DNA from 2 places in the Exiguobacterium sp. s125 genome. Region 1 is predicted to be linked to the other one. Evidence: riboswitches for the same ligand, from Rfam matches in the RefSeq annotation. Region 1 holds a riboswitch; the other holds the start of a gene.

Region 1 (3,871 bases):
CGTCCGACCGGTCCTGAAAACGCATCGACAGGCGGTAAGGACGGCACCGCTTTGTCAAGATCCCAATCAGAACAGTCCTGTTGCAAAAAGAAACTCAGTTGCTTCAAGGCATTCGCGACCGGTAATTTCTCATCCAGTTCGGCTTTCTTCGCCAGCGCCTCTTCCCGGGTTCGACCGACGTATGTAACCAATCCTGGAAAGATTTTAATCTGCCGCTCCGGTGACTCACTTTCTTTGATTTGTGTCTGTAGACTTTCCCGGAATGCTTTCGCTTGCTTTACATTCCACGACACCGAATAGACGGCATCCGCGTGCTTTGATGCAAGTGCAATCCCTTGGGCAGATGCACCCGCCTGCATCGCCACCGGCTTCCCTTGAGGACTACGCGGTGTAGACGAAGGACCTTTTACGTTGAAGTAGGTCCCGCTATGATGGATCGGTTGAATCTTTTCAGGATCAATTAACCGGTTGTCCGTCCGGCTCGAAAGGAAATCAGCTCGATCCCAGGATAAAAATAATTTTTCCATTACAGATGCAAATTCATCCGCCTTTTGATACCGTTCGTCCCTTGCAGGGAGCGCATCCATACTATGGTTTAACGCTTCCCAGTCCGTCATCGACGTCACCAGGTTCCAGCCGACACGCCCGTTCGTCACGTGATCAAGGCTTAACAGTTGTCTCGCCGCTGTATACGGATTTGAAAACGTACTCGATATCGTTGAAACTAACCCGATATGGCGGGTTACTTGAGAAATAGCGGTTAAATTGATTACAGGATCGAGCCAAAAGGCCGGTAGTTCAGTTGCGTTTGCAGCAGGAAAAGATTGATTGTCAGCAAAAAATACAGCATCCAGGCAGCCCGCTTCCGCTAGTTGAGCCAATCGCTGATAATAACCGCTCTCCCCGATTTCTTCAATCGCAGAATCCGGCATTAACCATGCCGCTTGATGATGGCCACAGCCGTACAATAAAACACCGATGTTTAACTGCTTCGTTTTCGTCATCTTTAGGTCCCTGACTCCTTTCTCCTGAGCGCTGACATCAGTTCATCGTCAATCCGCCATCTACGGTTAGATTTTGACCGGTAATGCCAGAGGCTGCTTCTGACGCTAAAAAGGCGACCAATTGCGCAACCTCTTCCGGCGTCGTCACTCTTTTTAACGGAGTTGATTGGGCAATCAATTCGAATACTTCAGCGGTCGTCACAGCACTGGCATCCGTCACTTTTAACAAGCCGCCGGAGACGACATTCACGTTTATGCCGTACTGTCCTAGCTCTGATGCAAGATTACGCGTAAAGCCGATCAACCCTGCTTTTGCCGTCGTATATTCGTGATAGGGAACTACCGGGTTTTGATACAGATTCGTGCCGATGCTGATGATGGTGCCGTTATTTCGTTCAATGAATTGCGGCAGAACACTTTGCACGACGTGGAACGCTGCTTTCAACGTGCCATCCAACTGTTTTTGATAATCTTCCCATTCCAAATCGATGAATGATTTTTGAGCGCGCGGATCGAACTTAAAATCGACTAAGGCATTATTGATTACGACATCGATTTGTCCGTAATGAGCTGTCGCTGACTGCATCAATGTCTCGACGTCTTCTCGCTTCGTGACATCCGCATACAGGGCAATGGCATGTTCTGCACCGAGCTCATTTACGAGTTCCTCTGCCGCATCCTTGCTCTTATAATAATTAATCACAACTTTAAACCCATTGTTCACCAATACTCTTGCAATCGTCGCGCCAAGTCCCCGACTGCTTCCCGTCACTACTACCGTTCTGTTCACTGTCTTCCACTCCTTCATCGTCTTTTGCAACTTAAATAGCGAAGTCGTAAACAAAAAAAGCGCAACTCTCCAAAAGGAAAGTTGCGCACGTCTAAATAATCACATAGCAAAAAACCGACAGACTGGTCTTCGCTGGTTTATTAGAGTCTACACTTCCCTACGCTAGTACGAACTAGTTCAGGTTCAAAGGGTTTGAGTATCTACTCATCTCAGTTTAGCAACACCCCTAGTGATTCTATTCAAGTTACCTTCACTTTAGCGGTCTTAGAAATATCTGTCAATAATGACAAGACAGTTTTATCGGTGTCTCTTCTGATTACGAACGAAAGCCTTGCCTCCGTCGACCGGAAGCAAGGCTCTTTTGAATTGCCATGATTTTTTTCTCTGTTATACGCCTTCGTACGCAAGCTCCATGATGTTCCGAAGTTCCGTCACGAGCGGCATTTTTGGATTCGCTGTCGTACATTGATCTTCGAATGCATCGACGGCCATCTTGTCGAGTTTTGCTTCAAAGTCGGCTTTTTTGATGCCTTGGGCTTTGAATGACATTTTGATGTTCAACTGTTGTCCGAGTTCTGTGATCGCTTGGATTAGTGATTCGACACCTTGTTCCGTTGTCGCTGCCGGTAGTCCGAGATAACGCGCGATTTCTGCGTACCGTTCATCAGCGATAAATGATTCATATTTCGGGAACGAAGCGAGTTTCGTCGGTTTCGCTGCATTGTAGCGGATGACGTGTGGCATCAGAATCGCATTCGTCCGACCGTGTGGCGTGTGGAACTCCCCACCGATTTTGTGCGCGATCGAGTGGTTAATCCCGAGGAAGGCATTGGCAAACGCCATTCCGGCCATCGTTGACGCATTGTGAACTTTTTCGCGTGCTTCGGCATCGTCACCATTCGCATAAGCGCGTGGCAAGTAGTCGAAGATCATCTTGATCGCTTTTAGCGCCAGTCCATCCGTATAGTCGTTCGCGAGGACGGAGACGAAGGCCTCTGTCGCATGTGTCAAGACGTCCATTCCGGTGTCTGCCGTGATTGATGCCGGGACCGTCATGACGAATTCCGGATCGATGATTGCGACGTCTGGTGTTAATGCATAGTCAGCAATCGGATACTTGACGTTTTTCTCTTTGTCCGTGATGACGGTAAACGGTGTGACTTCAGATCCTGTTCCGGACGTCGTCGGAATCGCGACGAACTTCGCTTTGTTACCGAGCGCCGGGAATTTATAGGCCCGTTTCCGGATATCGAGGAACTTTTGACGTAAGTTCGAGAACGTTTCGTTCGGTTGCTCGTAGAAGAGCCACATGCCTTTCGCTGCATCCATCGCTGATCCGCCACCGAGGGCGATGATCAAGTCCGGTTTGAAGTCGCGCATCGCTTGCGCTCCTGTCTGAACCGTTGCAACCGATGGATCCGGTTCGACTTGGTCGAAGATCCGGTAGCTGACGCCTGCCGGTAAGTTGCGGATGACTTTATCCGCGTAGCCGAACTCGACCATCGCTTGATCGGTGACGATCAACGCACGTGAGACATCTTGAATCGATTTCAAGTATTGGACTGAATTTTTTTCAAAGAAAATCTTTTCCGGTACTTTGAACCACTGCATGTTCACGCGTCGTCTCGCCACCTTCTTGACATTGAGTAGATGTTTCGCCGTTACGTTTTCAGAGACGGAGTTTTTCCCGTAAGAGCCGCAACCGAGTGTCAGTGATGGTGTCAATTCGTTATACAGATCACCAATCCCACCGTGTGCTGACGGGCTGTTGACGAGAATCCGGCAGGCTTTCATCCGCATTCCGAATGCCGTCATCAAGTCGTCATTCGTCGTGTGGATGACTGCCGTATGACCGAGGCCACCGATTTCAAGCATCCGTTCGGCGACATGGAACGCATCTTCCGTTGACTGGACGCTATACGCACCAAGGACAGGGCTTAGTTTTTCGTGTGAGAGTGGTTCTTCTGAGCCGACTTTTTCAAGTTCTGCGACGAGCATGACGGTGTTGCTCGGAACGTCGATGCCGGCTTTTGCTGCGATCCAGGTTGCCGGTTTCCCGACGATGTCGGCATTGACG
Region 2 (3,871 bases), on a different contig from region 1:
CTAATATAGATTTAATGCCTTAGCAGAAAATATTTAAGATCATTGAAAATATGAAGAAGAGTGGCGTCTTTTATATGTCAGCTTCTTTCCAATTAAATTATTCATATTTAACGAACAATTTTCTCCATTGAAGATTCTACTAATTTAACGTTTTTCGGATTGAATATTACTACATTCGTTCCTTCTCTATGTACAGTACTTCTATATTTTATTCCTGCATACCCTTTGCTCATAAAGTATTTAGCTAAAAGTTGAAAAGGGGCGTACTCCCTTGCTCTTACATCATGTTCTGTACTATGAACAGGCTTAAATATCTGGTCATTATTAAATAAGTTAAAGTAAAATAATGCAGTAATTCGACTTCTTTCCTCAGTTGATTTTTTCTTTAAAATTCTAGCAAAATCATATATATCCATCGGCAGACTTGAATCTCCTACCAGATTGAAAATATTGTTGTCACTATTGGATTCAAATCGCGCACTTGTATAAAAGTCACCTTTTTCAACTCTCAGTTCTGCTTCTATCGTTCTTAAAATAAACTTTTTTTCCGCTTCCTCAGATTTTCCCTTCCTAACAGGAATTACCCCTAAATATATAAATGCTTTACCTGGAGGGTTCATTCTATTATGATTTGTCACATAATCAAGATGAGGAATCATTCTTTGATAGAAATCTAATTCAATCTTCTCATTTACCCCAACGCCCCTATAAATCTTTCCTAAATCCTTAATTGAAATTTCGAATTGTGATGCCATAGAATTAACTACATCATCAAAAACTTTGAAAAAAGTATATTTTCCAATTATTTCTTCTAATGAAAGCCCTTCTGTTTCTCCACTGTACAAAGCTTCCTTCAATGTATTCCAATGTTCCACCATTATTTCAGATAAACCATTCACTACCTGCTTCATTTCCATAACTGCACCTCAATTTCCATTTTCCATTGATAAGAGAAAGCGTATAACCAAAAAACGTTTCCTGATTATAAGCTACATTCCCTTTTGAAGTTTTCATAGTAACACTATTCTTTCTGATATTATGTGCAAAAAAAGTACATACTTGTTTGATTTCTTATACTGACCATATACTAAATTTCATAGCGAATAAACAGGATCAAGCTTTTTTCTATTCAAAAATAAAAGGGGGATCAAACGACTCATAGGATAGATATTACCTACTCAATAAAAAATCAGCTATTCACAAAGGAGTGCTTTATCAATGACGAAATTAAAAAAAGCTGCAATTCTAACCACACTCACATTGAGCGGTGTATTAGCCGCTTGCGGATCTTCACAATAATCCATTACAACCGAAAAAACAGGACGTGGTGGTCCAACAAATTCGAAATGCGATCGTGACAGTTGGATACAAAGGACGAAAATTCTTAGTAGATCCCATGTTTTCTAAAAAGGACGAATTTGATTCGTTCGATCCCGCTACAAGGGATGATCGAAATCCAGTAGTCGACCTTCCATTCTCTGTGGATAAGATTATGGATGACGTAGACGCTGTCATCATTACCCACACACATGAAGATTACTTTGATCAAGCAGCAAAAAGAACAAATTCCAAAAGACATCAAAATGTTAATGCAAGATAAAAAAGATGCAGATATGGCACGAAAAACAGGCTTTACAAATATCGAAGTCATGAAAGAAGGCCAAGCGACGATCTTTAAAGGCGTCAAACTGACGGAAGTAGATGGTCGTTATGGCTACGGAAAGATGGCAAAGAAAATGGGAAATGTCATGGGCGTTATCTTTCAGCATCACAAAGAAAAAACTTTATATGTAGCAGGTGATACCGTTTGGTATTCGGAAGTGAAAAAATATCGATACGTGTAAACCAGAGATTTTTATTTTGAACGGAGGACAGAATCAATTCCTAGAAGGTGTACAAAGCCGCTCTAAAAGCCAAAATTTTAGTAAGTCATATGGAAGCCGTAAACCACTGGGGACTCTCGAGAAAAGAATTGAAGACATTCATTAAAGGTAAATACATCACATCCAATGTCCTTGTTCCGATTCTGATGATGCCACCACTGTTTCGTTCCATGAATTGTGGCAAAACACTTTGGATGATGTGAAAAGCCGCTTTTAATGTTTCATTCAGTTTCTTTTGATAATCTTTCCATTGCAAGTCGATAAACGATTTTTGAGCAACCGGATCAAATTTGAAGTCTACTAACTCAATATTCACGACAACATCGATTTGACCATAGTGTGCTGTTGCGGATTGCATCATGCTCTCGACATCTTCCTGCTTCGTACATTTGCATATAAGGTAATAGCATTTTCTGTACGAAATTCACTCATAAGCTTTTCTACCGCATTCTTGCTTTTATAGTAACTATCACCACTTTAAATCTATTGCACACGTCTAAATAATCACATAGCAAAGAACGACATCATCGTCTCCGCTTGTTCATCAGAGTTTACACTTCCCTACGCTAGTACTACCTAGTTCAGGTTCAAAGGGTTTGAGTAGCTACTCATCTCAGTTAAATAACACCCCTAGTGATTCTATTTAAGTTACCTTCACTTTAGTGCTCTAGTGAACACCTGTCACTGATGATGAAATTGATTCGATAATAGTTTTCTAAAAATATGCAGCATAAAAATAGATTCATTACTTTTTCCGGATTGCTTTGTTACGGTCATATCTTGTACTAGACAATCCTAATTATCATTTTTTTCTTTGATGATGTCTTAATATACGAGCGATTTGATTTTGCAGATCGATTACGTGACCTAGAAGTTCGAATCATTGATGTTTGCAATATAAGTAAAACTTATCTTGTGTAATCATTGTATGGGACCAATTAAGCCGTAAGTATATCGTCTTCCCTCTTCTTATTGATGACTTGATTTGTTTCTTCGTAAAGTCATGCGTGCTCTATTTGATGCTTTTATTATTTTTTGAATAAAAACGTACCAAATCAATCAACGATTCATTTTCTTTACCATACTAGCATTGAAGTTCTTCTCAACTGCGTAAGAGTAAGTGCTTTGATACGTTAAAAGCCTGTCTCATTATCAAGGTAATGAATCATTTTTTTCTCTACCGCGTCATCCCCAATTTTCTGATAAACATTCCTTTATGTCTCGACTACGACATACAAGCTTTTCTGATTATTTTTAAGTCGCGTTGATTGGTGTAAGTCTATTCTTTTAAAAGCTATCAACTATGTTTGATCAGTAATGGCTTAAATTTTTATTTAAATTAGTACTCGAGCGTTACAAGTGATTTTTTAGAGAAGAACTATAAATTTCTAATCTATTTTTTCTTGTAAATATGTACAATACAAATACAAATATTTTTAAAGGAGCTGAACTTATGAACATCCGAAAAGTATTATTTCTCATCATGATTGCTATTGTCTATCTTTTACTCTTCACTATCACCTTTTGGAGTCTCATTGGCTTATTGATCTCAGCAATTGGTCTATACTTTTACTTTAAACCAAGGCTTCGAAATCCAGTGAAGTACGCAACCTTTGTCGTTTGGCTAGGCGTATTCATTGCTTTTGCAATTTCTATCTATATGGTAGACAGAATAAATGAGCCTCAAAAAATTGAAGCCGGGTCTTCTACTAAGGAAACAAAGATGTTGGAATCTTTAAAGGTAGAGTCAAAGGAGTTACAAACGTCTTTAAAGGACACGCAACTTAAACTAAAAGAGCAACAACAAGAAACGAAAAAATTGAAAGAGGAGTTAGCACGAGAAAAAGAATTACGTTTGCAAACAGTTGAAAGCTACAAGGAAGAAGCAGATAAACGTGCTGCTTTAGAGAGTGAACTTAAAGAAGAAGAGACGAAACGCATTGCTGCAGAAGAGAACATTGATGAACTCAAAGCCTCTTTAGCAAGTA

What was found. A riboswitch is a leader RNA that binds a small molecule or an ion and turns the genes downstream of it on or off. The one in region 1 is predicted to bind thiamine pyrophosphate.
Region 2: another riboswitch for thiamine pyrophosphate. It lies ahead of KNQ05_RS14425 (SDR family oxidoreductase); the one in region 1 lies ahead of KNQ05_RS06775 (3-oxoacyl-ACP reductase).

The regions. Positions count from the first base shown of each region.
Region 1 covers NZ_JACSMI010000001.1:1,324,711-1,328,581, forward strand. Annotated here, with positions in the region: gene KNQ05_RS06770 (LLM class flavin-dependent oxidoreductase) at 1-1,004, opposite strand, end outside; gene KNQ05_RS06775 (3-oxoacyl-ACP reductase) at 1,042-1,794, opposite strand; TPP riboswitch at 1,932-2,032, opposite strand; gene adhE (bifunctional acetaldehyde-CoA/alcohol dehydrogenase) at 2,182-3,871, opposite strand, start outside.
Region 2 covers NZ_JACSMI010000008.1:42,946-46,816, reverse strand. Annotated here, with positions in the region: gene KNQ05_RS14435 (RES family NAD+ phosphorylase) at 108-917, opposite strand; partial or broken gene KNQ05_RS14430 (MBL fold metallo-hydrolase) at 1,325-2,023, shown strand; gene KNQ05_RS14425 (SDR family oxidoreductase) at 1,930-2,241, opposite strand; TPP riboswitch at 2,425-2,525, opposite strand; gene KNQ05_RS14420 (hypothetical protein) at 3,337-3,871, shown strand, end outside.